2 regions of the Streptomyces sp. NPDC087310 genome follow, and region 1 is predicted to be linked to the other one. Evidence: predicted binding sites of a transcription regulator. Region 1 holds the regulator's gene; the other holds the start of a gene.
What was found. Region 1 encodes HspR, which represses chaperone genes until heat shock. Its sites were predicted from a motif close to TTGAGNNNNNNNNNCTCAA; they were not measured.
Positions count from the first base shown of each region.

Region 2: lon (endopeptidase La) is a predicted target of HspR. The motif match lies at 3,093-3,111, and genes of this name have one in related genera.

Region 1 is NZ_JBIUYF010000003.1:702,959-718,414, forward strand. It holds gene ACIO3P_RS13710 ((Fe-S)-binding protein) at 1-27, opposite strand, end outside; gene ACIO3P_RS13715 (sugar transferase) at 95-709, opposite strand; gene dnaK (molecular chaperone DnaK) at 970-2,823, shown strand; gene grpE (nucleotide exchange factor GrpE) at 2,820-3,476, shown strand; gene dnaJ (molecular chaperone DnaJ) at 3,588-4,787, shown strand; gene ACIO3P_RS13735 (heat shock protein transcriptional repressor HspR) at 4,792-5,268, shown strand; gene ACIO3P_RS13740 (LuxR C-terminal-related transcriptional regulator) at 5,378-6,355, opposite strand; gene ACIO3P_RS13745 (helix-turn-helix transcriptional regulator) at 6,637-7,647, opposite strand; gene ACIO3P_RS13750 (5'-nucleotidase) at 7,774-8,049, shown strand; gene ACIO3P_RS13755 ((2Fe-2S)-binding protein) at 8,046-8,369, shown strand; gene clpB (ATP-dependent chaperone ClpB) at 8,839-11,454, shown strand; gene ACIO3P_RS13765 (YbjN domain-containing protein) at 11,582-12,109, shown strand; gene ACIO3P_RS13770 (DUF397 domain-containing protein) at 12,360-12,569, opposite strand; partial or broken gene ACIO3P_RS13775 (helix-turn-helix domain-containing protein) at 12,566-13,441, opposite strand; gene ACIO3P_RS13780 (ATP-binding protein) at 13,603-14,085, shown strand; gene ACIO3P_RS13785 (helix-turn-helix domain-containing protein) at 14,407-15,267, shown strand; gene ACIO3P_RS13790 (hypothetical protein) at 15,354-15,456, shown strand, end outside.
Region 2 is NZ_JBIUYF010000010.1:116,190-131,645, forward strand. It holds gene ACIO3P_RS33595 (hypothetical protein) at 1-509, opposite strand, end outside; gene ACIO3P_RS33600 (ABC transporter ATP-binding protein) at 506-1,339, opposite strand; gene ACIO3P_RS33605 (zf-HC2 domain-containing protein) at 1,366-2,319, opposite strand; gene ACIO3P_RS33610 (RNA polymerase sigma factor) at 2,316-2,891, opposite strand; gene lon (endopeptidase La) at 3,227-5,656, shown strand; gene ACIO3P_RS33620 (lysozyme) at 5,735-6,583, opposite strand; gene ACIO3P_RS33625 (MarR family winged helix-turn-helix transcriptional regulator) at 6,792-7,286, shown strand; gene ACIO3P_RS33630 (hypothetical protein) at 7,357-8,139, opposite strand; gene ACIO3P_RS33635 (nitrate- and nitrite sensing domain-containing protein) at 8,598-11,531, shown strand; gene ACIO3P_RS33640 (roadblock/LC7 domain-containing protein) at 11,528-12,034, shown strand; gene ACIO3P_RS33645 (DUF742 domain-containing protein) at 12,031-12,444, shown strand; gene ACIO3P_RS33650 (GTP-binding protein) at 12,566-13,204, shown strand; gene ACIO3P_RS33655 (styrene monooxygenase/indole monooxygenase family protein) at 13,293-14,528, shown strand; gene ACIO3P_RS33660 (NAD(P)H-binding protein) at 14,559-15,410, opposite strand.

The sequences.
Region 1 (15,456 bases):
CGACACGATGATCGCGGCGAGTTGCATTCGGGGGCTCCTCGGGCCTGCGAGGGTGGGTGAATCAGCACTCATACTGATCGTACTAAGCGGTAACTTAATCAGCTCGTGCTGAGGGTACCCACTTATTCCGTCGCAATGTAGCCGTGGGACCGGTGATCTGTGTCGCTGAGGGCACCCTGACCGCAGGAAGGAGCGCGCCGGGCGTACGGGCGAGGATCGCCAGGTCGAGACCGAGCCAGTGGTGCTCCACGTAGTGCTGGTCGAGCAGGGGTGCCTCGTCCCACGGCAGCGCCGAACGGCGCCGTACCTGAGCGAGTCCGGTCAGCCCCGGCCGTACGAGCTGCCGCCAGGGCGCCGCCGCGGCGGGGGAGCCGAACTTCAGGGGCGCGGGCCCGACCAGCGAGAGGTCGCCGCGTACGACATGGGGCAGCCGGGAGAGCAGGTCGAGGCGGAAGCGGCGGGTGCGCAGGGAACTCAGGAGGAAGGGGTTTCCGTTGAGCCCGGTGCGGTAGTCGCGTACGAGGACGCCGTCGGCCGGACGGGTGAGCGCGACGGCGAGAGCGGCGCCGGCGAGGACGGGCGAGGCCAGCACCAGCAGGGCCGAACCGAGGATCAGGTCCAGCAGCCGCTTGGGGTCGGGCACCCGCTCGGGGTCGAGCAGCCGCTTGGGTTCCAGGTGTGGGGAGATCCGGGATGCGTGTCGCTTCATGGCCACATCTGACCGTTCTCTGAGCGATATATGGCTTTTGCTGGGGAACGATCGCATGCTGGAGCGGTACGGGTCAGGTAGGCGCCCCGAGAGGGCTGCCGGGGAGCCGCCGGGAAAGCCGCCGGTCCGAGGCCCGCGAAACCTCCAGTGGAGGCCCAGGCGCACAATAATTGAGCCTCCTCGGCTCAGGTCCTTTGACTCCGCAGGGTCTGTCATGCATCCTTGAGCCTGTTCCACTCAAGTCACCTGGAGGAATCGAAATGGCACGTGCGGTCGGCATCGACCTGGGCACGACTAACTCCGTCGTCAGCGTTCTCGAAGGCGGCGAGCCCACCGTCATCACCAACGCAGAGGGCGCCAGGACCACGCCGTCCGTCGTCGCCTTCGCCAAGAACGGCGAGGTGCTCGTCGGCGAGGTCGCGAAGCGCCAGGCGGTCACGAACGTCGACAGGACCATCCGGTCGGTCAAGCGCCACATGGGCACCGACTGGAAGATCAACCTGGACGGCAAGGACTTCAACCCGCAGCAGATGTCGGCCTTCGTGCTGCAGAAGCTGAAGCGGGACGCCGAGGCGTACCTGGGCGAGAAGGTCACCGACGCGGTGATCACCGTCCCGGCGTACTTCAACGACTCGGAGCGCCAGGCGACCAAGGAGGCCGGCGAGATCGCGGGCCTGAACGTCCTGCGTATCGTCAACGAGCCGACGGCCGCCGCGCTGGCCTACGGCCTCGACAAGGACGACCAGACGATCCTGGTCTTCGACCTCGGTGGCGGTACGTTCGACGTCTCGCTGCTGGAGATCGGTGACGGCGTCGTCGAGGTGAAGGCCACCAACGGTGACAACCACCTCGGTGGTGACGACTGGGACCAGCGCCTCGTCGACTTCCTGGTGAAGCAGTTCGCCAACGGTCACGGCGTGGACCTGGCCAAGGACAAGATGGCTCTCCAGCGTCTCCGTGAGGCCGCGGAGAAGGCGAAGATCGAGCTGTCGTCCTCCACCGAGACCACGATCAACCTGCCGTACATCACGGCGTCCGCCGAGGGCCCGCTGCACCTGGACGAGAAGGTCACGCGCTCCCAGTTCCAGCAGCTCACGGCCGACCTGCTGGACCGGTGCAAGACCCCGTTCCACAACGTCATCAAGGACGCGGGCATCCAGCTCTCCGAGATCGACCACGTGGTGCTCGTCGGTGGTTCGACGCGTATGCCCGCCGTGGCCGAGCTCGTCAAGGAGCTGACCGGTGGCCGCGAGGCCAACAAGGGCGTCAACCCGGACGAGGTCGTCGCCATCGGCGCCGTGCTCCAGGCCGGTGTCCTGAAGGGTGAGGTCAAGGACGTCCTGCTCCTCGACGTCACCCCGCTGTCCCTGGGTATCGAGACCAAGGGCGGCATCATGACCAAGCTCATCGAGCGGAACACGACGATTCCGACGAAGCGCTCGGAGATCTTCACGACGGCCGAGGACAACCAGCCGTCCGTGCAGATCCAGGTCTACCAGGGCGAGCGCGAGATCGCCGCGTACAACAAGAAGCTCGGTATGTTCGAGCTGACCGGTCTGCCGCCCGCGCCGCGCGGTGTGCCGCAGATCGAGGTCGCCTTCGACATCGACGCCAACGGCATCATGCACGTGGCCGCGAAGGACCTCGGCACCGGCAAGGAGCAGAAGATGACCGTCACCGGTGGCTCCTCGCTGCCGAAGGACGAGGTCAACCGGATGCGCGAAGAGGCCGAGCAGTACGCGGACGAGGACCACCGCCGCCGCGAGGCCGCGGAGACCCGCAACCAGGCCGAGCAGCTCGTCTACCAGACGGAGAAGTTCCTCAAGGACAACGAGGAGAAGGTTCCCGGCGAGATCAAGACCGAGGTCGAGGCTTCGATCGCCGATCTCAAGGAGAAGCTGAAGGGCGAGGACACCGCCGAGATCCGTACCGCCACGGAGAAGGTCGCGGCCGTCTCGCAGAAGCTCGGACAGGCGATGTACGCGGACGCCCAGGCGTCCGGCGCCGCCGGTCCCGAGGGTGCGGCCGGCGAAGGCCAGGCCAAGCCCGAGGACGACGTCGTGGACGCCGAGATCGTCGACGACGAGAAGCCCAGGAAGGACGGTGCGGCGTGACCGAGGAGACCCCGGGCTTCGAGGAGAAGCCCGATGTCCCCTCCGGCGCCGACGACGCCACGCCGAAGGCCGCCGAGCCGGACTCCCCTCAGGAGTCCGGGCCGGCGGCCCCCGCCGGGGACATCCAGGACGCTGCTCTGCTGGCCCAGCTCGACCAGGTCCGTACCGCGCTCGGTGAGCGCACCGCGGACCTCCAGCGGCTCCAGGCCGAGTACCAGAACTACCGCAGGCGTGTGGAGCGGGACCGTGTCTCCGTCAAGGAGATCGCGGTCGCGAACCTGCTGACCGAACTGCTGCCCGTGCTCGACGACATCGGCCGGGCGCGCGACCACGACGAGCTGGTCGGCGGCTTCAAGTCCGTCGCCGAGTCGCTCGAAGCGGTCACGGTCAAGCTGGGGCTCCAGCCGTTCGGTACGGAGGGCGAGCCCTTCGACCCGACGATCCACGAGGCCCTGATGCACTCGTACGCGCCGGACGTCACGGAGACGACGTGCGTCGCGATCCTCCAGCCCGGGTATCGGTTCGGGGAACGGACGATCAGGCCCGCGCGGGTCGCGGTGGCCGAGCCACAGCCGGGCGGCAAGACCAAGTCCGCGGAGGAGCAGGCGGATTCGGCCGATGACAGGGAGAACGGTGGCCCCGACGAGGGCTGACGGAGCAGACACACCGGAGACGGCCGGCGCGCGACGCGCCGGCCGTGTGCCGGACACAGATGACGCGGTGACCGGCGGTGCCGGTGCGGGCGGAGAGGAGGGACGTCGAGGATGAGCACGAAGGACTTCGTGGAGAAGGACTACTACAAGGTTCTCGGCGTTCCCAAGGACGCCACCGAGGCCGAGATCAAGAAGGCGTACCGGAAGCTCGCCCGCGAGTTCCACCCGGACGCCAACAAGGGCGACGCCAAGGCGGAGGAGCGCTTCAAGGAGATCTCCGAGGCGAACGACGTCCTCGGTGACCCCAAGCGGCGCAAGGAGTACGACGAGGCGCGCTCGCTCTTCGGCAACGGCGGATTCCGGCCGGGTCCCGGCGCGGGCGGCAACGGCTCGTTCAACTTCGACCTCGGCGACCTCTTCGGCGGCGGCCAGGGCGGCCCGCAGGGCGGCCCCGCGGGCGCCGGCGGGGCCGGCGGCTTCGGCGGCGGGCTCGGGGACGTCTTCGGCGGGCTGTTCAACCGCGGCGGCCCCGGCACCCGTACGCAGCCGCGCCGCGGCCAGGACATCGACACCGAGGTGACGCTCAGCTTCACGGAGGCCGTCGACGGGGCCACGGTCCCGCTGCGGATGTCCAGCCAGGCGCCCTGCAAGGCGTGTTCGGGCACCGGCGACAAGAACGGCTCGCCGCGGGTCTGCCCGACCTGTGTGGGCACCGGACAGGTGTCGCGCGGCTCGGGCGGCGGCTTCTCGCTGACCGACCCGTGTGTGGACTGCAAGGGCCGCGGGCTGATCGCCCAGGACCCGTGCGAGGTGTGCAAGGGCAGCGGGCGTGCCAGGTCCTCGCGGACCATGCAGGTCCGGATCCCGGCGGGCGTCAGCGACGGCCAGCGGATCAGGCTGCGCGGCAAGGGCGCTCCCGGCGAGCGCGGCGGCCCCGGCGGCGACCTGTACGTCGTCGTCCATGTCGACGCGCACCCGGTCTTCGGCCGCAAGGACGACAACCTCACCATCACCGTGCCCGTCACCTTCACGGAGGCGGCGCTCGGCGGCGAGGTGCGGGTACCCACGCTGGGCGGTCCGCCGGTCACGCTGAAACTGCCCGCGGGCACCCCCAACGGCCGTACGATGCGGGCCCGTGGCAAGGGCGCCGTACGCAAGGACGGCAGCCGCGGCGACCTGCTGGTCACCGTCGAGGTGGTCGTGCCCAAGGACCTCGGCGGCGAGGCGCGCGACGCGCTGGAGGCATACCGGAAGGCGACCGCGGACGAGAACCCGCGGGCGGAGCTGTTCCAGGCGGCGAAGGGAGCATGACCCGATGGACAGGGACGGGCGGCGGCGGCCGTCCTCATCGTTCGGCAGGGCGTACACGCTGACCGAGGAGACGCCGGTGTACGTCATCTCGGTGGCGGCCCAGCTCTCCGGGCTGCACCCGCAGACCCTCCGGCAGTACGACCGTCTCGGTCTGGTCTCCCCGGACCGTACGGCGGGGCGAGGGCGCCGCTACTCGGCCCGTGACATCGAACTGCTCCGGCAGGTGCAGCAGCTCTCGCAGGACGAGGGCATCAATCTGGCCGGAATCAAGCGCATCATCGAGCTGGAGAACCAGGTCGCCGCGCTCCAGGCCAGGGTCGCCGAGCTGTCCTCCGCGGTGGACGGCGCCGCGGCGGCGATGCGGCAGCGCGAGGCGCAGGTGCACGCCTCGTACCGCCGGGACCTGGTGCCGTACCAGGACGTGCAGCAGACGAGCGCGCTGGTGGTGTGGCGCCCGAAGCCCAAGCGCGCGACGGACTGAGCTCAGGCGCGCGACGGACTGAGCTGCAAGCGAGCGACGGACCGAGCCCAGGCGAGCGCCTGGGCTCGGTCCGTCGTCGTGTGCGGGCGCGGTCGGCCCGGTGCAGCGGTCAGCCCAGCTTGCGTTCCTCGGCGGCGGCCTCGGACCCCCACCACACCCCGAGCGAGAACAGCGTGTCCACGCCGACGACCTCGTACAGCTTGTTCAGGTCGGTGTTGACGGTCCGCAGGCTCACATCCAGCTCGCTGGCGATCTGCTTGAGGGTGCGGCCCTCGCGGAGCTTGTTGAGGATGCGCCGGGAGCGGCCCGTCGTGACGATCCCCTCCCTCGGCAGGAACCGGCCGCCCATCCAGGGTTCGGCCCGTTCCCACTGCTGGTCGAAGAGGTGGTGGAGGAAAGCCACCATGCCGGGGTGCGTCACTTTGAACGCGGTCATTCTGTTCGGCTCGTCCCGGTGGTCGGAAATGATGGCGAATCGTCTGTCCACAAGGATCATTCGCTCGAAATCGGAGGCGAGGGTACGTATCTCCGCGCCGTGCGCGCTCATGGTGGTGGCCCACTCCTGTTCCGCGGCACGGGTGCGGGCGGACTCCGAATAGATCGTGCGGCGGGCGATCCCGCGCTGGAGGAGTTTGATCTCGCGGGGGACGACCGCGGCCAGTCCTTTCGCGGTTCTGTTCACCGGATGCGCCGTATACATGTGGGATTGCGCGTAATCCGCCGCCTGCATGATGGCGGCATTGACGTGTTCGACCCGGTCGAGGAATTCGATTCCGTTACCGGTGGGCGATTCGTGTGTACGGATGTCGCGGTACAGCTCGTCGAGCTGGTGCATGCGCTGGAGGTGGCGGGCGATGCCGGCGCGCTCCTCGGCCATGGCGGTCTGCTCCGCATGGTGCAGGTCGGCCACGCCCCACCGGTCGGAGTGGGGGTCGTGCACCGCCAGTCCGAGGGCGATCAGCTCGGTGCAGCCCGGCTCGGCCCGCCCGACCTGCTCGCCCCTGACGAGCCGGCGCAGCAGGGTGTGCGCCCCCGCCGACACAGCGGGCGACGGTTCTCTGTGGGTCACCGCGTCCGGTTGTGTCATATGTCCCTCCTGCGTGGTTCCGCAGTGCTGCACGGTTCCGCAGTGCGCATCAGTGCAGTCGCGTTTCGCTTGATCCGGGCAGGCCGTGTCGGCACTCTACAGAGAGTGACCGAGACCATCGCCGAGTTCTCGCCGTGCAGGGGCGGGAGTTCGACGTCCGGTTCAGGGAATTCGGGCTGATTCGGGCCGATTCAGTGAGCGGGTTCCCTCTCTGTGTTCACGGTGGTTCTCGTTGTGGGCGGTACGGAGCGAGATAGGTCGAGGTGTTTCGAAATGCCGGGTCAGCGCTCCTGGTCGAGGATTCCCGAGTGCGCGATCAGATAGCCGAGCTGCGCCCTGCTGCCGCTGCCGAGCGTGGTGGCGAGTTTGGCGATGTGGGCACGGCAGGTCCGTACGTTCATCCCCAGTCGCCGGGCGATGGCCTCGTCCACGTACCCCTCGATGAGCAGTTTCGCGATCGACCGCTGGACGCCGGAGACGCCGTCGGGCGTCGGCTCGTACGAGACCTGCTCGGTGAGGGGCGTGGCGCGGCGCCAGAGCTGTTCGAAGACCTGGGCCAGGTAGTCGACGAGCGCCGGGTGGCGCAGTTCCAGGGCGACCGCCCGGTCGGAGCGCGCCGGGATGTACGCGACGGTGCGGTCGAAGATGATCAGTCGCTCGACCAGCTCCTCCAGCGTCCGGATCTCGACGTTCCCTTCGGCGAGCCGTTCGGCGTACGCGAGCGTGCCCTGCCCGTGCCGGACGGTGTGCTGGTACAGGGTGCGGATGCTGACCCCGCGGTCCACCACGAGCCGGCCGCGCTCCAGGCCCTGTTCGAGCGCGTCGGCGCTGCGGACACCACCTGGCTGCACGGTGAGGACCTCGGTCCTGCACGCGGCCGTGGCGAGGTCGATCGCCGCGTTGATGCGGCCCTTGCCCTCCAGGACGGTGATCGCGTGGGCGCTCGGCGGCCCCTGCGAGGCGATGGCCATGAACGGCTCGAAAGCGTCGGTGAGCGCCACCGCGAAGTGCCGCCGCTCCTGGATCTCCCGCTCGATGGGGTTGAGGCGTTGGGAGAGCGCGGCGGACGGCGGAACCGGTCGCAGCCAGTCCGGATCGTCCGGGTCCGGATGCAGGAGTGGGAACTCCATGAGACACGGGGCGGCGATGATCTCGCTCCGGGCGAGGCGCCCCGAGCGCAGTGCGCTGGCGTAAAGCCGCCTGCCGTCTTCACATAGATCAGTGACGGCATGGGGATGTGTCGGTTTTGTGATGCTTTCGGTCAAATCTCCACCCCTCAGGGTCCTGAACATGCAGGAACATGATGCCTCGTCCCGGTGGTGTTGACGTGTCCGAATGAGACATCGTCTAGATGGCGGGGGAGAGGAATCCATCAAGTGAGGACGAAGCCGACTATGTATAAGAGAATGCTTCGCGCGGTGGTTGCCACTGCTTTCTCTGCGGCTCTGGCCTACGGTGTGCTGGGTGTTGCCGGGGAGATCTCCTGGACCAGCGCGCCGGCCGGTTCGGCCGGCCAGACCACCGCGGTGGGGGAGATCTCCTGGACCAGCACTCCGGCCGGAACCGTCGTCCAGGCCGCGGACGCCGGGGAGATGAGCACGGAAGAGATCTCGTGGACGGTGGCTCCGAAGGCCGCTTCGGGTGACGCCGGCGACATCGAGTGGGGCACTACCCCGGCCGGCATCACGGCATGACCGTCCCGCCGGACGATCGGGTCTTCCGGCGTGAGATGGCCACGGCGTACCGATCGGGGTGGCACTTCATCGATCTGGTCACGGCCATTCCCCACCGAGGAGACTCGCTGATGGTCACTCTCTTCGGAGAGCCGATCGTCGTCGTGCGTGAGGAGGACGAGGACGTACGTGCCTACCGCTGCCTCCGCAGGCCGCGCGGGGCTCCACGCCCGGTCCGCTGTGCCATCCGCTACGACATGATCTTCGTCAACCTCGACCAGCGTGACCACCAGCTCGTCGGATCACCACAAACCACCCTCGCCACCCCCCGCAGTGCCTGAACGATTCCCCCGTCGTTTCAAATCGTTCAGGCGCTTCCCCCACACAACGGCGCCATCGTGGACCTGAAACACGATGGCGCCGTTGTGCTGCCCGGATTCTTCCCGGGCCCTTCCTGACTGCTCCTGGCCCTTCCTGATCCTTCCTGGCCCTTCCCGGCCCTTCCTGGCCCGGCGTGCGGACACCCGTGCGCCGGGCCATTGGTGTGTACCAGTGGTGCGCGCGCCGGAACGCGAGAAAAATCAGGTGAGCGGGGTCGGAATTTTCCGGGCGCCACTCAGCCGAGTCAGCCTTGAGTGGAATAGACTCAACTTTGCGTAGGTTCTTGCTGTCAGGGATGCGGCGGCCCGGATGAGACCGGAGTGCCGTTTTCCCGTACCCGTAAGGGATCACGCAAGGGATCGCGTGAGGATCACGTAAGGGATCCCGCAAGAGCCCGCGCAGAACTCGTGCAAGGAGGAGAGGGCCCACGTGGACGCCGAGCTGACCAACAAGAGCCGGGATGCGATCAACGCCGCCACCCATCGGGCGGTGGAGGCGGGACATCCCGATCTGACCCCCGCGCATCTGCTGCTCGCGCTGCTGGAGGGCCAGGACAACGAGAACGTCACCGACCTGCTGGCCGCCGTCGAGGCCGACCAGGCGGCCGTACGGGCGGCCACCGAGCGGCTGCTCGCCGCCCAGCCCAGCGTCACCGGGTCGACCGTCGCGCCCCCGCAGCCCAACCGCGACCTGCTCGCCGTCATCGCGGACGCGGGCCGCCGGGCGAAGGAGCTGGGCGACGACTTCCTCTCCACCGAGCACCTGCTCATCGGCATCGCGGCCAAGGGCGGCCCGGCGGGGGAGATACTGGCCCGGCAGGGGGCGGCGGCTGACCGGCTCCTGGACGCGTTCGAAAAGGCAAGGGGAGGGCGCCGGGTGACCACACCGGACCCGGAGGGCCAGTACAAGGCCCTGGAGAAGTTCGGCACCGATTTCACCGCGGCGGCCCGCGACGGCAAGCTCGACCCGGTCATCGGCCGGGACCAGGAGATCCGGCGCGTGGTGCAGGTGCTGTCGCGCCGTACGAAGAACAACCCGGTGCTGATCGGCGAACCGGGCGTCGGCAAGACCGCAGTGGTCGAGGGGCTCGCGCAGCGCATCGTCAAGGGCGATGTGCCGGAGTCCCTCAAGAACAAGCGGCTGGTCTCGCTGGACCTCGGCGCGATGGTCGCGGGCGCCAAGTACCGCGGCGAGTTCGAGGAGCGCCTCAAGACCGTCCTCTCCGAGATCAAGGAGAGCGACGGCCAGATCATCACGTTCATCGACGAGCTCCACACCGTCGTCGGCGCGGGCGCCGGCGGCGACTCCGCGATGGACGCGGGCAACATGCTCAAGCCGATGCTGGCCCGCGGCGAGCTGCGCATGGTCGGCGCGACCACCCTGGACGAGTACCGCGAGCGGATCGAGAAGGACGCCGCCCTGGAGCGCCGCTTCCAGCAGGTGCTGGTCGCCGAGCCGAGCGTCGAGGACACCATCGCGATCCTGCGCGGGCTCAAGGGCCGCTACGAGGCCCACCACAAGGTGCAGATCGCGGACGCGGCCCTGGTGGCCGCCGCCGCCCTCTCCGACCGCTACATCACCTCCCGCTTCCTCCCCGACAAGGCCATCGACCTCGTCGACGAGGCCGCGTCCCGGCTCCGTATGGAGATCGACTCCTCGCCGGTCGAGATCGACGAGCTCCAGCGCTCCGTCGACCGGCTCCGCATGGAGGAGCTGGCCCTCAAGAACGAGTCCGACCCCGCCTCCAAGCAGCGCCTGGAGAAGCTGCGCCGCGACCTCGCCGACCGCGAGGAGGAGCTGCGCGGCCTCACCGCCCGCTGGGAGAAGGAGAAGCAGGGCCTGAACCGGGTCGGTGAGCTGAAGGAACGCCTCGACGACCTGCGCGGCCAGGCCGAGCGCGCACAGCGCGACGGCGACTTCGACACCGCCTCCAAGATGCTGTACGGCGAGATCCCCAACCTGGAGCGGGAGCTGGAGGCGGCGGCCGAGGCCGAGCAGGAGGCCGCCAAGGACACGATGGTCAAGGAGGAGGTCGGCCCGGACGACATCGCCGACGTCGTCGGCTCCTGGACCGGCATCCCCGCTGGCCGCCTGCTGGAGGGCGAGACGCAGAAGCTGCTGCGTATGGAGCAGGAGCTGGGCAAGCGGCTGATCGGCCAGGGCGAGGCGGTCCAGGCCGTCTCCGACGCCGTACGCCGCACCCGCGCCGGCATCGCCGACCCGGACCGGCCCACCGGATCGTTCCTCTTCCTCGGCCCGACGGGCGTGGGCAAGACCGAACTGGCCAAGGCGCTCGCGGACTTCCTCTTCGACGACGAGCGGGCCATGGTCCGTATCGACATGAGCGAGTACGGCGAGAAGCACTCCGTGGCCCGCCTGGTGGGCGCGCCTCCCGGTTACGTCGGCTATGAGGAGGGCGGCCAGCTCACCGAGGCGGTAAGGCGGCGCCCGTACTCCGTGGTCCTCCTGGACGAGGTCGAGAAGGCCCACCCCGAGGTCTTCGACATCCTGCTCCAGGTCCTGGACGACGGCCGCCTCACCGACGGCCAGGGACGGACGGTCGACTTCCGCAACACCATCCTGATCCTGACGTCGAACCTGGGCAGCCAGTACCTGGTCGACCCGAACATCACCCCGGAACGCAAGAAGGAACAGGTCCTCCAGACCGTACGGGCCTCCTTCAAGCCCGAATTCCTCAACCGCCTGGACGACCTGGTGGTCTTCTCCGCCCTGTCCCAGGACGAGCTCGCCCACATCGCGGGCCTCCAGATCGACCGCCTCGCCAAACGCCTCGCGGAACGCCGCCTCACCCTGGAGGTCACCCCGGAGGCCCTGACCTGGCTCGCGGAAGAGGGCAACGACCCGGCCTACGGCGCCCGCCCGCTGCGCCGCCTGGTCCAGACGGCGATCGGCGACCAGCTCGCGAAGGAGATCCTGGCGGGCGACATCACGGACGGCGACACGGTCCGGGTGGACCGGGTGGGAGACGGCCTGATGGTGGGGAGGGGCGCGGCGGAGGCGCCGTCCTTGGCGAAGACGCCGTAGGGGAAGATCCCGGGTTCCGGTGGGGCCCGTTCCGTGTCAGCCCACAGCGGATGGACGCGGGCCGGGCTTGCCAGGTACCGCCCGGGATGGGAGAGGATGGCAGGAACCGTACGAAGGGAAATACACGGTGAGCATCGACCCGTCCTCGATTCCGAATTTCGGGGGACAGCCCCAACCGCAGGGTGAAGGACCGGCGGGCCCCGTCGTCCCCGACCAGGATCTGGTCAAGCAGCTCCTGGAACAGATGGAGCTGAAGTACGTCGTCGACGACGAGGGTGACCTCGCGGCGCCGTGGGAGGAGTTCCGCACCTACTTCATGTTCCGCGGCGAGGAGGACCAGCAGGTCTTCTCGGTGCGGACGTTCTACGACCGGCCGCACCCCATCGAGGACAAGTCCAAGATCCTCGACGCGATCGACGACTGGAACCGCCGCACGCTGTGGCCCAAGGTCTACAGCCACATCCACGAGGAGGGCGACGGCCCGCCCACCGTGCGGCTCATCGGCGAGGCCCAGATGCTGATCGGCATGGGGGTCAGCCTGGAGCACTTCGTGTCGTCGACGGTGAGCTGGGTGCGCGCCTCGATCGAGTTCGACAAGTGGCTCGTGGAGCAGTTCGGCCTGGAGCCCGGGGATGAGAAGCCCGAGGACGTCTGAGCCGCGCTTCCCGCCCCGCCATTGACGAACCGATGAGCCCGGCCCGCGTTGGGGGCCGGGCTCATCAGTGTCCGGGGCCACGAGCTCGGCCCCGTTGCCCGTGGTGTGTCGTGGTGTGCGGGGCGGGCCAGGGGGTACGCCTGGGCGTGGAGCTGCCGAGGGCGCTCTTTACGCGATCATCGGACCAGGGAGGGGGCGGCCCTCCGGTGACCTATCAACCACCGGGCAACCTCGGTTACCCGTCGAGGCGTCAGGCTTCCACGGCGTACGTGACGAAGCTCGCCCAGGCGCCGGGTGCGAGCGTCAGGTGGGGGCCCTCGACGGTCTTGGAGTCGCGGACGTGCACGGTGCCGGGGGTGGTGGCGATCTCGATGCAGGACTCGCCGTCGTTGCCGCCGCTGTAGCTGCTCTTGAACCACGCCAGCCCTGAGGCGTCCCCGGCAGTGGTTTTGCCGATCATTTTTCTCCCAGCAGTTGCTCGATGAGGGCCAGCGACTCCCCTGGTGAGAGCGCCTGAGCCCGGATGGTGCCATACCGCAGCTCAAGGATGCGCAGGTGTTTGGGTTCGGAGATCAGTCGGCCGCTGAACGCGCCGTCGGAGCGCCCCACAGCCGTACCGTCCGCGAACTTCAGCATCTCGATCCTGCCGTCCATGCCGGAGTGGGTCGTGCAGTTCGTCGGCATCACCTGAAGTACGACGTTGTGCAATCGAGCTGCTTACAGGAGACGCGCGAGCTGTTGACGCCAGACCATTGTGCCCCCGATGGGACGCCGCAGTGCCCCCTCTTCCAGGACGAAGCTGAGCGCTGGAGCCGGGTCGCGTTCGAAGATCGACTGTCGGGCGAGACGAGCCGCCACCATGCGTTCCACATCGCTCGGCGAGTACGGCGGCTGCGCTGCGCCGATCACTGCTCGCGCGTGCTCCGGTGTCTGCAACAACCCGGCGATGATGTTGCACTCGTACAGGCCGATCTCGACGGCCCTGGCCTCCAGCAAGCCCAACTCCCGAACCTTCTTCGGGTACCGGACCTTCTTCACGTCCTCCCACGTCGCCGCGATGAGCCCATCCGCCCCCAGTACCTCGTCGGCCGCGTTCAGGAAGTCCTGGCGAGGGATCCGCTTGCCGCCCTCGATTTTGTAGACCATGTCCTCGCCGTGGCCGACCGCCTTTCCGAACTCCCCGGCACGCATCCCCGCCGCCTCTCGCCGGAGCTTCAACTGCCGCCCCACCGTGGTGATGACGGCCACGCCCCACTCGTCGTCCGGGTCCACCTCCCACCCCGGCTCGTCCGCCTCGTCCCTCGGTTGCGCCGCCTCGCCATCCATCGACATCCGTACTCCTCCGTCCTGCCGCGCCGTCCCTCGGCGCCCTGCGCCCTACCCGTAAGAACCGCGCGGACAGCCAGGACAGCACCGGACAAGAGCCGGACAGTGACCGTACGCAAGCGCTCCGTCACTCCTCAGGGTAGGCCGATTCGGCCACGCTGAGTGATGTGATTCATGGAAAAGCCGAGAGCTCGGCTCAACTCGACCAGCCCGTGCCCGCCTTCAGCGTGCTGCTTTCCTCCACGCGCCGGGGTGCCCGCCTCGCCCGTCTGCTCGCGGAGAGTCAACTCCGGGACTGGGGGCTCCCGTCGGACCCCGGGCGGCTGCTCGTGGCCGAGCTGGCGGCCAACGCCGCGAGCCATGGCCGGGTGGCCGGGCGGGACTTCCGGCTCACGTTGCGACTTGCCGGGGACGTTCTCCGTATCGAGGTCGCTGACACGCGCCGGGAACGCCTGCCCGTACTCCAAAGGCCCCCTGTGGACGCCGAGTCGGGGCGTGGCCTGCTGCTGGTGGACGCGCTGGCCGACCGGTGGGGAGTCACCGAGGGCCTGTTTCCGCGCAAGACCGTGTGGGCGGAGGTGTGCTGTACGCGACCGGAACCCGTTCCGTCGGGTTCCGGTGACGCAGGTGCTCTTTCCCAAGGAACGTGAGGAGAAAGAAACCCACCAAGCCCCACCCCACCCGCCCGTCGCTCACACTCACTCGGGCGGGTGAACATCCCTGGCTGGGCTGGATTTCGTGTCCCCCGACTGCCTTACGCTCTGCCAGAGATACACACCACCGCCGGACATACGTCGGCCCCCGGCCGGGACTAGCGATCCCGATCGAGGGCCTGACCAACAAGGAAGAGCCACTTCCTGATGGATAGTCGAAACACTAGCGTGCCCTCGCACGCGCCGTCAGCCGTTGCCGACGACCAACGCCACGCACGGGCTAATCCGCGTCCCCGTGTTCGGCCCCCGGCCGCCCCGGTGGCTCATCCCGCCGGAGTCGAGCACGACAACTCCCGCCACACCACCCACTTCACGGTGATCGGCAACCACCTCGCCCAGCATCGAGAGCTCTCGCTGCTCGCCATGGGCCTCGGTCTGCACATCCAGTCGCTGCCCGCAGGCGCCCGCGTGGACATCAAGACCCTGACCGGGCGTTTCGCGGAGGGCTCCACCCGTATCGCCGCCGGGTTACGGGAACTTGAGGCGCACGGCTATCTGCGCCGGGTCCGTGAACGTACCCCTGGCGGCCGGATCGTCACCCGTACGATCTCCTGCAACCAGCCGGCGGCGGCCCGGCACCGTACGGCCAACGCGCCCGTACGCACCACCAGGCCAGGCCCCGTCCCTCCGGCGCACGAGGCGGGCCCCGAGCGCACGCGGCCCGAGCACACGCGGTCGGCGCCGCCCCGGAAGAAGCGGGCCCTGCCCGCCGTGCCCCAGCCCGGCTTCTCTTCCCCGGAGCTCCTCCGCGCGGCCACGGAGGTCCTGGCCGGCCTGCGCGCCCTCGACCCCCGGCTGCTCCTCTCCGCCTGCGACACGGCCCACCTGGCCCCGGGGGTCGCCGCCTGGCTGGAGCGTGACGTGCCGCCCGCCGCCGTGTGCCACGCCCTGGCCGCCGACCTGCCGCCCGAGGGGCCACGCCGCCCGGCCGCCCTGGTGGCGTACCGCCTGATCGCCCAGATTCCACCCCCGCCCCCCGTTCCGCCCACCGGCGGCCCCGGAACCCGTCCGGCACCCCTCCAGAACTGCGACCGCTGCGACCGCGCCTTCCGTGGCCCGGAACCGGGGCGGTGCGGAGAGTGCCGCCCGGCCGGCCTCGGCGCTCCCACCCGCTCATGAACAGGACCTTCACACCCATGTTGGCGACAACCTGCCCCAACCGTCCCGGACGACTACCCTGGCCCGTGCGCTCCCAGGAGGACACGATGAGCATCCAGGCCGACCACGGACACGAGCTGGCCCCCCGCCCCGAGCAGACGCCCGACGCATTGCGTGCCGCCCTCGCCGTCGTCGCCCCCGGCCGCCTGG
Region 2 (15,456 bases), on a different contig from region 1:
TCGGCGGCGGTCTGCGACAGGAACGGCCGTCCCCCGCCCGCGTACGGCCAGGTCGCCAGCGCGCACCCCGCCGCGGCGACGAGATATCCGGCGGGCGGCCACAGCGCGGCGGGCGCCACGGCGAGCAGCGCCCGGCGCAGCGGGGCGCGGGGGAGCGAGGCGAGCAGATCCCCGGTGGAGCGGCGCCGCTCCCGGCCGCCCTGCCAGCAGCCGACGGCGACGGCTAGCGGCCCGCAGAGCAGCAGCATGACGCGCAGCAGATCGGTGGTCCCGGTCCAGCGGCCCTGCCACTGGGGCGTCTTGCTGTACATCGTCACCCCGCAGACCGCGACCACGGCGACCGCGGACCAGGGCCCGATCCCGCGGCGCAGCTCCGTCCACAGGACGCGGCGGGGCCGCCGGTGCGGAGGCGGGGGCGGGGGAGGCGTGGCAGGCGCGGGTGCGTCCGCCGTTTCGACCGAGGAAGCCCCGGCGGATTCGGCGGATTCGATGGATCCGGTGGCGCTCATTCGGCCCCCTCCGCGACGGCGCGGGCGGTCGCCGCAGGGCCCCGTACCGCGCCCGTCGCCCGATGGGAGCGCAGCGCCGCCGTGTACCCGCGCTCGATCGGGTTGTCACCGAACTCGGCCGCGCCGTCCCCGGCGTTCCCGCCCAGCGCCGTCAGCTCCGCGGTCGTCCCCCGGAACGCCACCCGGCCCGCCTCCAGGAGCGTCACCTCCGTACAGGCCGCCGCGACATCCTCCACGAGGTGCGTCGAGACGATCACCGTGGACGCGGTGCCCACCTCCCGCAGCAGCGCCCTGAACTCGACGCGCTGCTCCGGGTCCAGACCGGCCGTCGGCTCGTCGAGCAGCAGCAGATCCGGTTCGTTGACGATCGCCTGCGCGATGCCGACCCGCCGCACCATGCCCCCCGACAGCGTCCGCACCTTCGCGTCGATCCGGTCCGCGAGCCCCACCCGCTCGACCGCCCGCTCCACCGCCTCCGGCACGCGCGCCGCGTCCATCTCCTTGAGCCACGCCACGTACGCGACGAACTCGCGCACCGTGAACCCCGGGTAGTAGCCGAACTCCTGCGGCAGGTAGCCGAGCCGCCGCCGTACCGCCGCGCGGTCCCGGTGCTCCGCGACATCACGGCCCAGCAGCTCCAACCGGCCCCCGGCCGGCGCGGCGACCGTCGCCAGCACCCGGATCAGGGAGGTCTTGCCCGCCCCGTTCGGGCCGAGCAGGCCGTGCACGCCACCGCCGAAGCCGAGATCGACGGTGTCGAGCGCGACCTTCTTGCGATGCCTGACCGTCAACCCGTGTACCGCCACCGCTGTCACGTCGGTCTCTCTCATTCCCACACGCTTTCCCTCACGTACGTTCATCGGGCGAATCCCCCGCCCCCGAAGGAGGGCCGGTCGAACGAGCGCCGCCGCGCCACCAGCAACGCCGCGCACCCCGCCGCCCCCGCGGCCCAGAGGCCCTGCGCCGCCGCCCCGGACAGGAACCGGGCCAGATACCCGGACAGCTCGGCCGGCGCGGCCGGTCCGGTCAGCGCCGACGGCGACACCCCGACCGCCCCGGCGGACGCCGAGGTCAGCAGCGGTACGGCCAGGGCCAGCACCCAGAGCGCGCCCACCGCACAGGCCGCCGCGCGGCACCCCACGTACGAGCCGAGCGCCAGCGCGGCCAGCGTCAGCGTCAGCCCCGGCAGCAGCCAGGCCGCCGCGCCCGGTGTGCCGAGCGTGTCGTCCGGCAGCAGCGCCCCGGCCACCGTCAGCAGCGGCAGGCTCACCGCGAGCACGGCGGCGGTCCTGATCAGCAGCAGCCGCAGCCCGCCGCCCGGGGTGGCCGCGCCGATCTCGTGCATCGGGTCCGCGTACCGCCCGTACGACACGGCGACCCCCGCGGGCGGCAGCACCGGCGCCAGCGCCAGCAGCAGCGGGCGCGCGCCCGCGAAGCCGGTGGCGTACGCCAGCCCGACCGCCCCCACCACGACCAGCACCAGCGCCGCCAGCCAGGACCCGCGCAGCGCGGGCCCCGCCGCCCACAGGACACGCGCGGTGAACCCGATCGCCGGGGCCCGGCCGACGTCCGGGGGCGGTGGCGGTGGCGCCACAGCGGCCAGCACCGCTCCCCGTACGTCGGCGAGTACGGTGCCCGCGGCGGTCCCCCGTACCGCCGCGGACACCCGGACGGCGCACGCGCCGCACGTCTCGATGTGCTTCTCCAGCGACCAGGCGTCGGGCTCCGGGGCCGAGCCCGCCACGTACCGGGCGGCCAGCGCCTCGTCCACGTGCCACGCCCCGGCCGACCGGGCTGCTCTGTCCCTCATGCGGTGCCTCCCAGCGGCGCGATGCGCTCCAGCGCGGCACGCAGTTCCCTGCGCGCCCGCATCGCGCGGGTCTTGACGGTGCCCTCCGGTATGCCCAGGAGCCGCGCGGTCTCGCGGGTGGTGAGCCCGTCGACGACCGTCGCGCGCAGCACGTCGCGCAGCTCGGGGGAGATCCGGTCGAGGGCCGCGCCGACATCGCCGTACTCCAGCCCGGCCAGCACGCGCTCCTCGGCGGAGGGCGCGACGGCCGGCGCCTCGTACCCGGGACGCCCGTACGCGGCACGCTCCGCCCGGGAACTCGCCCGCACCGCGTCGACCAGCCGCCGCGCCGCGATCACCCACAACCAGCCGCCGGCCTCACCACCGCGATGCGTCCCGGCCGAGCGCCATACGGTCACGAAGGTGTCCTGAAGAACCTCCCGCACGGTCTCGGGATCGGCACACCGCCGCGTCAGCCGAGCGAGCAGCCAGCCGGAATGCCGGTCGTACAACTCGGCCAGTGCCTCGGCCCCCGCCGCGTCACCTTTCGCGACGGCACGCAACAGCGCGGCGTCGTCGCGGTCTCCCCTCATGGGGCGGAACAGTCTCACGCCCCTCTATCGCCGACAGCGCCCGAACCGGTTCACGCACGCGCGCCGGGGACCGCGGTGCCCCCGGGGAATGCCGCCGTACGGACAGGCGCTGTGGGGACAGGCGCTGTCGCTGTGCGGACGAGCACCGAGCGATCGCTCAGAGCGAACAAAGGTGGGGGAACAATCCCAGGCTCATAAGCATTGAGTCGGTATAGCTCAACTTGCTTGATCCACCTCACCACCTCACCACCTCACCGACTCATCCGCTGTACCGCCTTATCTGCCTTACCTGCCTTACCTGCCTTACCTGCCTTGTTCACGCCGAAGGGGAGACCATGGCTTCCACGTCCACACCGCTCACGCTTCCCGTACTGCCGCTCGACGACGAGGTCGTGCTGCCCGGCATGGTCGTGCCGCTCGATCTGTCCGATGCCGAGGTCCGTGCCGCCGTCGAGGCCGCGCAGGCGGCCGTCCGTGCCGATGACGGTGAGGGCGGCGGGGGCGGCGGCAAGCCCCGGGTGCTGCTCGTGCCGCGTATCGACGGGAGTTACGCCGGGACCGGTGTGCTCGGGACCGTCGAGCAGGTCGGCCGGCTCTCCGACGGGGATCCCGGTGCCCTGATCCGCGGCCGTGGCCGGGTGAGGATCGGGGCCGGTACGAGCGGGCCCGGTGCCGCCCTGTGGGTGGAGGGGGTCGGCGTCGACGAGAGCGCGCCCGAGCCGCTGCCCGGCGCCGTGGCCGAGCTGGTCACCGAGTACAAGGCGCTGGCCACCGACTGGCTGAAGAAGCGCGGGGCCTGGCAGGTCGTCGACCGGGTGCAGCAGATCGACGACGTGTCGGCGCTCGCCGACAACTCCGGCTACTCGCCGTTCCTCTCCACGGCCCAGAAGGTCGCCCTGCTGGAGACCACCGACCCGGTCGCCCGGCTGAAGCTCGCCACCCAGCAGCTCCGTGAGCACCTTGCGGAGCAGGACGTCGCCGAGTCCATCGCCAAGGACGTCCAGGAGGGCGTCGACAAGCAGCAGCGCGAGTTCCTGCTGCGGCGTCAGCTCGACGCCGTACGCAAGGAGCTGCGTGGGCTGAACGGCGAGGAGGGCGAGGACGAGTCCGACGACTACCGGACGCGCGTCGAGGCCGCCGACCTCCCCGAGAAGGTACGGGAGGCCGCGCTCAAGGAGGTCGAGAAGCTGGAGCGCTCCTCCGACCAGAGCCCCGAGGGCTCCTGGATCCGCACCTGGCTCGACACCGTCCTGGAACTGCCGTGGAACGAGCGGACCGAGGACAGTTACGACATCAAGGGCGCCCAGTCCGTCCTGGACGCCGAACACGCGGGCCTGGAGGACGTGAAGGAGCGCATCACCGAGTACCTGGCCGTCCGCAAGCGCCGCGCCGACCGTGGTCTCGGGGTCGTCGGCGGCCGTCGCGGCGGCGCCGTCCTGGCCCTCGTGGGCCCGCCCGGGGTCGGCAAGACCTCGCTGGGCGAGAGCGTCGCGCACGCCATGGGGCGGAAGTTCGTCCGGGTCGCGCTCGGCGGCGTACGCGACGAGGCGGAGATCCGCGGCCACCGGCGTACGTACGTCGGCGCGCTGCCGGGGCGTGTCGTGCGGGCCATCAAGGAGGCCGGTTCGATGAACCCGGTCGTCCTGCTGGACGAGATCGACAAGGTCGGCTCCGACTTCCGCGGCGACCCCGCGGCGGCGCTGCTCGAAGTCCTCGACCCCGCGCAGAACCACACCTTCCGCGACCACTACCTGGAGGTCGAACTCGACCTCTCCGACGTGGTCTTCCTCGCCACGGCCAACGTCCTGGAGGCCATCCCCGAGGCTCTCCTCGACCGCATGGAGCTGGTGCGGCTCGACGGCTACACGGAGGACGAGAAGGTCGTCATCGCCCGGGACCACCTGCTGCCCCGGCAGTTGGAGCGCGCGGGCCTGGAGCCCGGCGAGGTCACCCTGGAGGACGGAGCGCTGCGCAGGCTGGCGGGCGAGTACACCCGCGAGGCGGGCGTACGGAACCTGGAGCGCTCCATCGCCCGGCTGCTCCGCAAGGTCGCGGCCGAACACGAACTCGGCGACCGGGAGCTGCCGTTCACCCTCGGCGCCGACGACCTGCGCGCCCTGATCGGGCGTCCGCACCACGTACCGGAGTCGGCGCAGGACCCGGCGGAGCGCCGTACGGCGGTCCCGGGGGTGGCGACCGGCCTCGCGGTCACGGGCGCGGGCGGCGACGTCCTCTTCGTGGAGGCGTCACTCGCCGACCCCGAGACGGGCGGATCGGGGCTGACCCTGACCGGCCAGCTCGGGGACGTGATGAAGGAGTCGGCACAGATCGCGCTCTCCTTCCTGCGCTCGCGCGGCGCGGAGCTGGAACTGCCGGTGGCCGATCTGAAGGACCGGGGCGTGCACATCCACTTCCCGGCGGGCGCGGTGCCGAAGGACGGCCCGAGCGCGGGCATCACGATGACGACGGCGCTGGCCTCGCTGCTGAGCGGCCGTCAGGTCCGTACGGATGTGGCCATGACCGGCGAGGTCTCGCTGACCGGCCGTGTCCTGCCCATCGGCGGCCTCAAGCAGAAGCTGCTGGCCGCCCACCGCGCGGGCATCACGACGGTCGTGATCCCCAAGCGGAACGAGGCCGACCTGGACGATGTCCCGGCCGAGATCCTCGGCAAGCTGGAGGTCCACCCGGTGACGGACGTCCGCCAGGTCCTGGAGCTGGCGCTCGCCCCCGCGGAGCAGCCCGTACGGGTCCCCGCGGCGGCCTGATCCATCACCGGCCGCGACACCGGACTGCCCGGCCCCTCGGCGGAGGGGGGCCGGGCAGTCTCGTGCGTGCGGGGCGCGTCAGCCGTTGGCCAGCGCCTGGACCCGGTCCAGGGCCCCGTTGAACCGGTTGTGGTCGCCCACGATCGGCCCCGTCGACGTGTACTGCCAGATCGTCTGGAACCCCCAGCCCGCGGGCAGCTCACCGACGGTCGAGTCGTAGCGGGCGATCCAGAGCGGGTTGGTGGTGCCGAAGCCCGCGTAGTTGCCCGTGCACGTCTTCCACCAGCTCGTCGCCGTGTAGATCACGGCGTCCCGGCCGGTGCGCGCCCGGTAGGTGTTCACGAAGTCGCGGATCCAGTCGACCATCTGCGACGCCGTCTTGCCGTAGCAGGTCGCCCCGTACGGGTTCCACTCGATGTCGAGCACGCCCGGCAGCGTCCTGCCGTCGGGCGACCAGCCACCCCCGCCGTCCACGAAGTAGTTGGCCTGGTTGGCGCCGCTGGAGTCGTTGGGCGTACCGAAGTGGTACGTGCCGCGGATCATGCCGACGTTGTACGAGCCGTTGTACTGCTGGGTGAAGGAGGTGTTCTTGTAGTAGTTCCCCTCCGTGGCCTTGACGTAGGCCCACTTCACCCCGCTGCTCCACAGGGCCGGCCAGTCGACGTTCCCCTGGTGGCTGGAGACGTCGACGCCCTCCGTCTGGGCGGCCCGGTCGCCCTGGGGCAGCGGGCCCTGGCCGTCGTGCGCGAGGACGCCCATGCCCATGTGGGCCGAGCCGCGCGGGGGGATGGGCGCCGGCGGGCCCGCCGGGTGGGGGGCCGCGCTCGCCGCACCGGGGAGAGCGAGGAGCAGGGCGAGAGCGGAGAGGAGGGCGGTGGCCGCGGCGACCCTGGAGCGGCCTGGGACGCGGGATCTGGGGACGGGCATGGGTGTGCCTCCGAAGACCTCGGTGGGGGGAGATCATGACCTGGCGACATGTCAGTGGAGTGAACATGTCAGTATTGAAGCTACGCACGTAGACCCGGACGGCGGAAGGGTGCCACGCCGGTGCCGTTGGTATAAACCCCTGAAATACTGAACAAGCTGCGGCAATGGCCGTCGGCGAAAGAAACTTTCAGGAGTGGAAAAGCGCACGATGGCTGCTGACGTGCACGGAAGCGGTACGGAACCGGAACCGGACCCCGCGGTGACGAGTGGTGTGGACCAGGAATTCCTCGCCCTCGAACGGGAACTGGCGGTCTTTCTGCGCCGCGCCCGCGCCAACTCCGGGGAAATGGCGCGCGAAGTCCATCCGGACCTGGAACCGGCGGCTTATGGGCTCCTCGTACGTCTGGAGTTCGGCGGCCCCCAGCGCGCCACCGAACTCGCCGCGTACTTCGGCGTCGGCAAGGCCACCATGAGCCGCCAGTTGCGCGCCCTGGAGGAACTGGGCCTGGTCAGCCGCGAGCCCGATCCCGCCGACGGGCGCGCCTGGCTCATCCGGATCACCGACGAGGGCGGGAACCGCTTCCGCCGGGTCCGGGGAGCGCGCCGGGAGCGGTACGTACAGCAGCTCGCCGGCTGGGACCGTGCCGAGATCGCCGAACTGGCCCGGCTGCTGCACCAGCTCAACGCCACCGCCGAGAGCTGACCGCCGAGAGCTGACCGTCCAGAGCTGGGGCACCACGAGCCACCGGAAGCAGGGGCAGGCGGGCGCCGCCTCACAGCTCCACGTACGTCACCGTCGCGTCGTCGCTCGTCTTCCCCCTGCGGAACGCCGTACCGTCCGGATCCGCCGACTCCGCCGCCCGCACCCGGTCGAGCAGCTCCTGCGGACCGCTCTTGCGCACCAGCGCCAGACAGTCCGCCCAGCCGCCCTCCCGGAACACCTCCACCCACCGGGTCGCCCCGTCCGTCAGGGCGAGCAGGGACCGTACCTCCGCCGCCGGGGTGCGGCCCGTCACGGCGCGCTCCGCGACCGACGGGTCCGCCGCCGCCGTGAAGAAGCCGCCCTCCGCGTTGCGCAGGGCGTCCGTCGCGGCGACCGAGCGCAGCACCTCGCGCGGGACCCGGTCGAGGCGGTCGTCCAGCACCGCCCGTACCGCCCCGTCCGGGGACTCCAGCAGCAGCGTGGAGTCGGAGAGTACGAGATGTTCGACGGCCTCCCGGCCCCAGCGCGCCAGGACGACCGTGGCCTGCGGAGTGCGCGGGTGAGAAAGGTCACAGGTGTCGCGGTGGGCATCCGCCGTGCGGCCGATCGACGCGGCGAGAACCTGTGCCAGCGTCATATCCCGTCGTGAACCGGACAGTTCCGCGAGCGCCCCGCCCAGCCTGGACGTGAACCACGGCACACCGTGCACACAACCGTCCTCGCCGGTGGGCGGCGTCACCCCGTCCAGCATCACCAGCGCCCCGCCCTCGCCCGCCGCGGGCAGCACCACGCCTGCCCAGTCCTCATTGGGGCGGGCGGTGTGACCGGGGGCGGTGGCCTGTTCGACGCGCATGCGCTCCAGTCTGCCTGACTCCCCGCACCACCCGCAGGGTTTCTCCACATGATCCACACGTCATGTCGGTCTCCACGTCACGCCAGGTCAACCGCTGTGATTCGGTCAGAATCAGCGCGCGTGAGAGCGCCGGAGGAGCGGATCGAGCCGACCCGGCCGGCCGCACCGGCGGCCCCGGCGAGCTGCGGGCGGGCATCTTGCCAAAGCCCGCCCGGAAGGTCCACCTGGCACGCCATGTTCCAGCAGCCGCCCGGCGGGGAAGAGTTGTTCGCCCCCTCCTCGTGATGTTCACTCGTCCAGGTGGCGGAGCGGCCGATGCGCGCCTTCCTCCCCCGGAGCGCTGGAATGGTCGACAGCCGAAAGCCAAACCAGGGGTGGGGGTGGGGTTACCGCGTTGTCAGACCGGACCGGCCGTCACCTCTGCTTCATGGGCGGACGAGTCAAGAATGCGAGCACCGGTGCAGAAGAAGCGGCCTCGGGGCAACAGTGTCACGGCCACCGGCACGGCCACCAGCGCTGTGACCCCTACCGGTACCGGCACGCCCGGTGAGGCCACCGCGGCCACCGGCGCAGCAGGCGGGAAGCCTCAGGAAGGACGCCGGGTGCGGGTACGCAACCGGCTCGTCGCCGGGGTCGCCTTCGTGGGCGTCACGGTCGTCGTGGCCGGCACCCCCGCCGTACTGAGCGCGTCCGCCGAGCTCAAGGACGCCCAGAACCTGGTCACCCTCGCCGAGCTGAACCAGCAGGCCGTCACCCTCGGCCACTCCCTCGCGGACGAACGCGACGAGGTCATCGTCTACATCGCCGCAGGACGCGACGCGCAGCCCGGCGGTACGGACCCGGAGAAGGCCAAGTACACGATCTCCGAGACGCGCAGCGCCCGGGTCGACCGCCAGATCGACGAGATCCACGCCGCCGCCTCGGCCTCCCCCGGACTGCTGCGCGACCTCTCCACCGTCCCCTCCATCCGGCGCGCCGCCCTCACGGGCAAGGGCTCGGCGATGGAGGCGTACCGCGCGTACTCCGAGGTCATCGCCAAACTCCAGGCCCTCGCCGACGAGCTGGCCGAGAACACCCCGCCCGAGGCGGCCGACGGCACCCGCGCCCCCGGCGCGCTCGGCCGCGCCGTCGAGCAGGCGTCCGCCACCCGCGGGCTGCTGCTGGCCGCGCTCGCCGTGCCGGGCCCCACCGCCTCGGCCCCCCAGTACGACCCGGTCACCGGGCTGCCCGTCGAGTCCTCGGCCGACGCGAGCAACAAGAAGAACGACCAGGTACGCGACGAACTCAGCGCCGACGCCCAGAAGTCACGCGTCCGCGAACTCGGCGCGCTGGCCGACTTCGACCAGAGCGCCGACACCGCGGCGCGCGAATCCCTCACCTCCACCGTCACCGGGCCCGACGTCAAGACGGCCGAGGGCTACCTCACCCGCCTCACCGACCGGCCCGAACTCTCCGCGGCCGACCGCAAGGCCGACCAGGACGAGGTCGAGTCCGCGCTCTCCGCCAGGATCGACCAGATGCGCGGCGTCGAGTCGAGCCTCGGCGCCGCCCAGATCGAGCGCCTCGAACAGCTCCGTGACGACGATGTCACCGGCCTGGAACTCCAGCTCGCCCTTCTCGGCGGCTGCCTGATCATCGCGGTCGGCGTCTCCACCGCCGTCGCCCGTACGCTCACCAGGCCGCTCGCGGTCGTACGGATCGGTGCCGCCCGGCTCTCCTCCGCGCCCGCCACCGAGGAGCCCATCCGCTTCACCGGCCGCAACGACGAGTTCGCGCAGGTCGTACGGTCCGTCAACGCCCTGCACGGCAAGCTGGTCGACCTCGCGGGCCGCGCCGACCGGCTCGACAGCGACCGCAGCGACCTGCTCGGCGCCCGCGAGAAGGTCGCCGAGCAGCGCGCCGAACTCCAGGACCGTACGGCCGAACTCGCCGCCCAGCTCCAGCGGCTGCGCCACACCGTCCACCACACCTTCGTCAACCTGTCGCTGCGCACCCTCGGCCTGGTGGAGCGTCAGCTCGGCGTCATCGAGGGCCTGGAGGACCGCGAGCAGGACCCCGAACGTCTCGCCACCCTCTTCAAGCTCGACCACATGGCGACCGTCATGCGCCGCCACAGCGAGAACCTGCTCGTGCTCGCCGGCCACGACCACGGCCACGGCTCCACCGGGCCCGTCCCGCTCGTGGACGTGCTGCGCGCGGCGGTCAGCGAGATCGAGCGGTACGAGCGCGTCATCATCCAGGAACTGCCCTCGCACAGCCAGGTGGCCGGCTTCGCCGCGGACGACCTGAGCCACCTCGTCGCGGAACTGCTGGAGAACGCCGCGTCGTTCTCGCCGCCCGAGACCGAGGTACGGCTCTCCGGCTGGATGCTGGAGAGCGGCGAGGTGATGCTCTCCGTGCAGGACCAGGGCATCGGGATGTCCGTGGACCGGCTCGCCGAGCTCAACGAGCGCCTCGCGGACCCGGAGAGCCCCGGAGAGCCGCCGCGCCCGGCGCGGGGCGGCGGGAGCGGCGCCGAGAACGAGGGCCTGGGCCTGCGGGTCGCCGCGCTGCTCGCGGCGCGCCACGGCGTACAGGTCGAGCTGCGGGAGCACCAGCAGGGCGGGGTCGCGGCGATCGTCGTCCTGCCGAAGTCGCTGCTCCCGGCCGCGCCGCCCGCCCCCGTACCGCCGGTCATGGTCCAGCCCGCTCCCGACGCCGCACCGGCCGAGGCATGCGCGCCCGCCCTGCCGACCCGTACGGGCCGGGGCAGGGACCAGGACGGGGAGCGCGATCCGCTGGTGGTCGCGGCCGAGGCCGCGATCCGCCGGGCGGAGGAGGCGAAGCGCGCCGAGGACGAGCGGGCCGCGGCCCAGGCGCAGGCGCAGCCCGCCCCCGCCGAGCCCGCCGCCCCGTACGGCATCGGCCCCGACCGCCACGAGCGCGTCCCCGACGACGCACCCCGGACCGCCGGCGTCGACCAGGACACCTTCCTGATGCGGCTGCCCCAGCAGCCCACGCAGCCGCAGCCCCAGCACCCGGCCGGAACGGCCGCCGGCACCACCGGCCCCGCCGCTCCCACCTCTGGCGCCGAACCCCGCACCGACAAAGGGCTCCCGAAGCGCACCCCCCGCATCGTCAAGCCCGCCGCAGCGCCCACCGCGCGCACCGGCAGCGTCGACGCGGAAGACCTGCGGCGCAGGCTCGGCGGCTTCCAGCAGGGAGTGATCGAGGGCCGCCGCGATGTCGAGGCGGAACTGGGAGCGGAGCTGAACGCCGAGGCGGAACTGAGCGCCGAGGCGGCACCGGCTGCCGCGGCGGAACTACCGGAGCAGACCCCACCCTCGGAGCGGACCCCAGAGCTGGACACCGGAGAGACCACGGGGGAGACAGTCAAGGAGGCACGCAGTTGACTGCGACCGGCGCAGGCACAGACACAGGCACATACGGGCTGAGCAACGAAGCGCGTAATCTGCACTGGCTCTTGAGCAACCTCGTCGAGGAGGTGCCTGGCGTCCACGCGGTCGCCGTCGTCTCGTCCGACGGACTGCTGCTGCTCTCCTCCGACCCCGACAGAACCGCCGAGGCGGCCACCGCCCCCACCGAACGCGGAGAAGGCCCGCGTGGCTCCAGCGCCGACCTCGCCACCATCGTCTCGGGCATCGGCAGCCTCACCCTCGGCGCCGCCAAGCTGATGGACGGCGGCGGGGTCAAGCAGACCATGATCGCCATGGAGGAGGGCAGCGTCTTCGTCATGGCCATCAGCGACGGCTCGCTGCTCGGCGTGCACGCCACCCCGGACTGCGACATGAGCGTCGTCGCCTACCACATGGCGCTCTTCGTCGGCCGGGCCGGACACAAGCTGACCCCGGAGCTGAGGGACGAACTACGCGCCTCGGTGGAGGGCACCGGATGACCCCGGCCGCCGATGGAGCGCCCCGGCTGCCCGTGCGCGGGGCGGACCGCAGGCCCTCCCGCGTGCGCCCGTACTCGCTGACCGGCGGACGGACCCGCTCCGGGCACGTCCTGCTGGTGGAGACGTTCGTCGCCGCGCTCGAACCGGGCGAGGTCCGCAGGGAACTGACGGACGGCGGGGCCCCGTCCCGCGTCATGCCGGAGATGCTCGCCATCATCGAGCTGTGCCGGCGGATGCGTACCGTCGCCGAGGTCTCGGCGCTGCTCAAGATACCGCTGGGCGTGGTCCGGGTGCTCCTCAGCGACCTGGCCGATCAGGGAAAGATCCGTGTGTACGGAACCGGTCATGGCACCGGCCAACCGGACCATACGCTGCTGGAAAGGGTGCTGAGTGGACTCCGCCGTCTCTGACGTCGCCGACTCCGACGTCTCCGAAGTGTCGGACGTCACCGCCGCCTCCGGGCGCGCTTCCGTACAGGAGGCCGCACCGGCGCCCGTACGGGAAACCGGGCCCGATCCCGTACGGGAGACCGTGCTCGACCCCGTACGGGAGCCGGAGCCCGAGGCGGAGCCAGAGCCCGAGCCCGAGGAGAAGGTCCAGACCTGGCAGTTGGACCGTACCCGCGCACCGATCTCCACCAAGATCGTGATCGCGGGCGGCTTCGGCGTCGGCAAGACGACCTTCGTCAGCGCCGTCTCGGAGATCGCCCCGCTCCAGACCGAGGCGCTGATGACCGAGGCCAGCGCCGGCATCGACGACCTCAGCGCGACGCCCGACAAGCTCACCACCACCGTGGCGATGGACTACGGGCGCATCACCCTCGACGACGACCTCGTCCTGTACCTCTTCGGCACGCCCGGCCAGCAGCGCTTCTGGTTCATGTGGGACGACCTGGTGCGCGGCGCGATCGGCGCCATCGTGCTGGCCGACACCCGCCGGCTCTCCGACTGCTTCCCGGCGCTGGACTACTTCGAGAGCTGCGGGCTGCCGTACGTCGTGGCCGTCAACCGCTTCGACGGCACCGACGCGTTCGACCCGGACGATGTACGGGACGCCTTGACGATTCCGCCGGGCATCCCTGTACTGATCATGGACGCGCGGGACCGGAGCACGGCCGTCGACTCGCTGCTCGCGCTGGTACGCCATGCCCTGGAGTTCTCTCCCGAGTAGTGCCGGCCGGCGCCGGCCACGCGTCCGGGCCGCCGCACCACGCGCCGCACGCCGCCGCACCACGCACGCAACGGAGACAGAACCGCCCATGCGGAAGATACTCATCGTCGGAGCCGGTCAGTCCGGGCTCCAGCTCGCCCTCGGACTCCAGTCACGGGGGTACGAGGTCACCCTGATGTCCAACCGTACGGCGGACGAGATACGGTCCGGCCGGATCATGTCCACCCAGGTCATGTTCGCCACCGCGCTCCAGCACGAACGCGACCTCCAGCTCAACTTCTGGGAGTCGCACGCGCCGCGCATAGAGGGCCTCGGCGTCTCCGTCGCGGCCCCCGACGCCTCGCGCCCCATCGACTGGGTCGGCACGCTGGACGGCTACGCCCAATCCGTCGACCAGCGGGTCAAGATGGCCGGCTGGCTGGACACCTTCGCGCAGCGCGGCGGCCAGTTGGTGATCCACGGCGCCGCGGTCTCCGACCTGGACTACTTCTCCCGTACGTACGACCTGGTCCTGGTCTCGGCGGGCAAGGGCGAGCTCGTCTCGATGTTCGGCCGCGACGCGGCCCGCTCGCCGCACGACACCCCGCAGCGCGCGCTGGCGGTCAGTTACGTCCACGGGCTCGGGCCGCGCCCCGAGCACCCCGAGTTCGACGCGGTCCGCTGCAACCTGGTGCCGGGCGTCGGCGAACTCTTCGTGATGCCGACCCTCACCACCTCGGGCCGCGCGGACATCCTCTTCTGGGAGGGGATACCCGGCGGCCCGCTCGACGTCTTCCGGGGCGTCAAGGACCCGGCGGAACACCTCTCGCTCACGCTGGAGCTGATGGAGCGCCACATCCCCTGGGAGTACGCGCGCGCCACGAAGGTCGAGCTGACGGACGCCGGCGGCACCCTCGCCGGACGGTACGCGCCGACCGTACGCAACCCGGTCGGCCGGCTGCCCAGCGGCGGGCTCGTCCTCGGCGTCGCGGACGTCGTCGTCGCCAACGACCCGGTCACCGGGCAGGGCTCCAACGCGGCCGCCAAGTGCGCCGCCTCGTACCTCGACTCGATCGTGGAACACGGCGACCGGCCCTTCGACGAGGCGTGGATGCGCACGGCGTTCGACCGCTACTGGGAGGTGGCGCGACACGTCACCAAGTGGACCAACGCGATGCTGGGCGAGCCGCCGGAGCACGTCCTCGGCCTGATCGGCGCGGCGGGGCAGCTCCAGCCGGTCGCGGACCGGTTCGCGAACGGCTTCGACGACCCGTCGGACTTCGAGAACTACTTCTACGAGCCGGAGAAGACGGCCGCGTACCTGGCCGAGGCCGGCGCCGCCTGACGGCGACCGGGCCCGCCGCCGCCCCGCCGGTCAGGTGCTGAAGGCATCCCGGTGGTCGTCCACCCAGGTGTCGAAGGCGCGAGGCGGGCGCCCCAGGACGCGTTCCACCTCACCGGTCAGGACGGCGCCGCGTCCTGACCGGATGAACGCGTTGCCGTCGATGACGACCTCGACGAAGGAGGCGTCCATTCCGGAGCCGAGCAACTGCGCGCGGGCCACATCGGGAGGTACGTCCACGGTCCCGATCGCCCGTCCGAGGATCCGGCCGAGCCGCGCGGTCTGCTCCGGGACGCTCAGCGACTCGGGGCCGGTCAGGGTGTAGGCCCGACCGTCGTGCCCCGCCGAGACCAGGGCCTCGACCGCGACCGCCGCCACATCACGCGGGTCGACGACGCCCACGGCGCCGGTCCCCGTCATGTTCGGGACCGGCTCTCCCGTACGCACCGACCGGGCCCACGCCAAGGCGTTCGAGGCGAAGCTCGACGGGCGCAGCAGCGTCCACGCCATACCGCTCGCCCGCACGGCCTCCTCCCCCGGGAGATGCCAGGACCCCACCGCGGCCTGGTCGGCCTCACCGGTCCCGATGGCCGACACCTTCACCACCCTGCCGACGCCCGCCGCCCGCGCCGCGGCGAGCATCGCCCGGTCGTGGAGCGCCACCGCGGGCCCCGGCGCGCTCAGCAGGAAGAGCGCCGCGGCCCCGGCCGCCGCCCGTTCCAGGGACGCGGGGTCGTCGAAGTCGCCCCGTACCACCTCGACGCCGTACGGCACGCTCGCCCGGGCCGGGTCCCGGGTCAGGGCGCGGACCGGCTCACCCCGCTCCGCCAGAAGCCGGACCACTTCACTGCCGATGGTGCCGGTGGCACCCGTCACCAGAATCATGTCGGCCACGCTGCCAGCGCGACGCCCCGGCCTCTAGGAAGTTTCG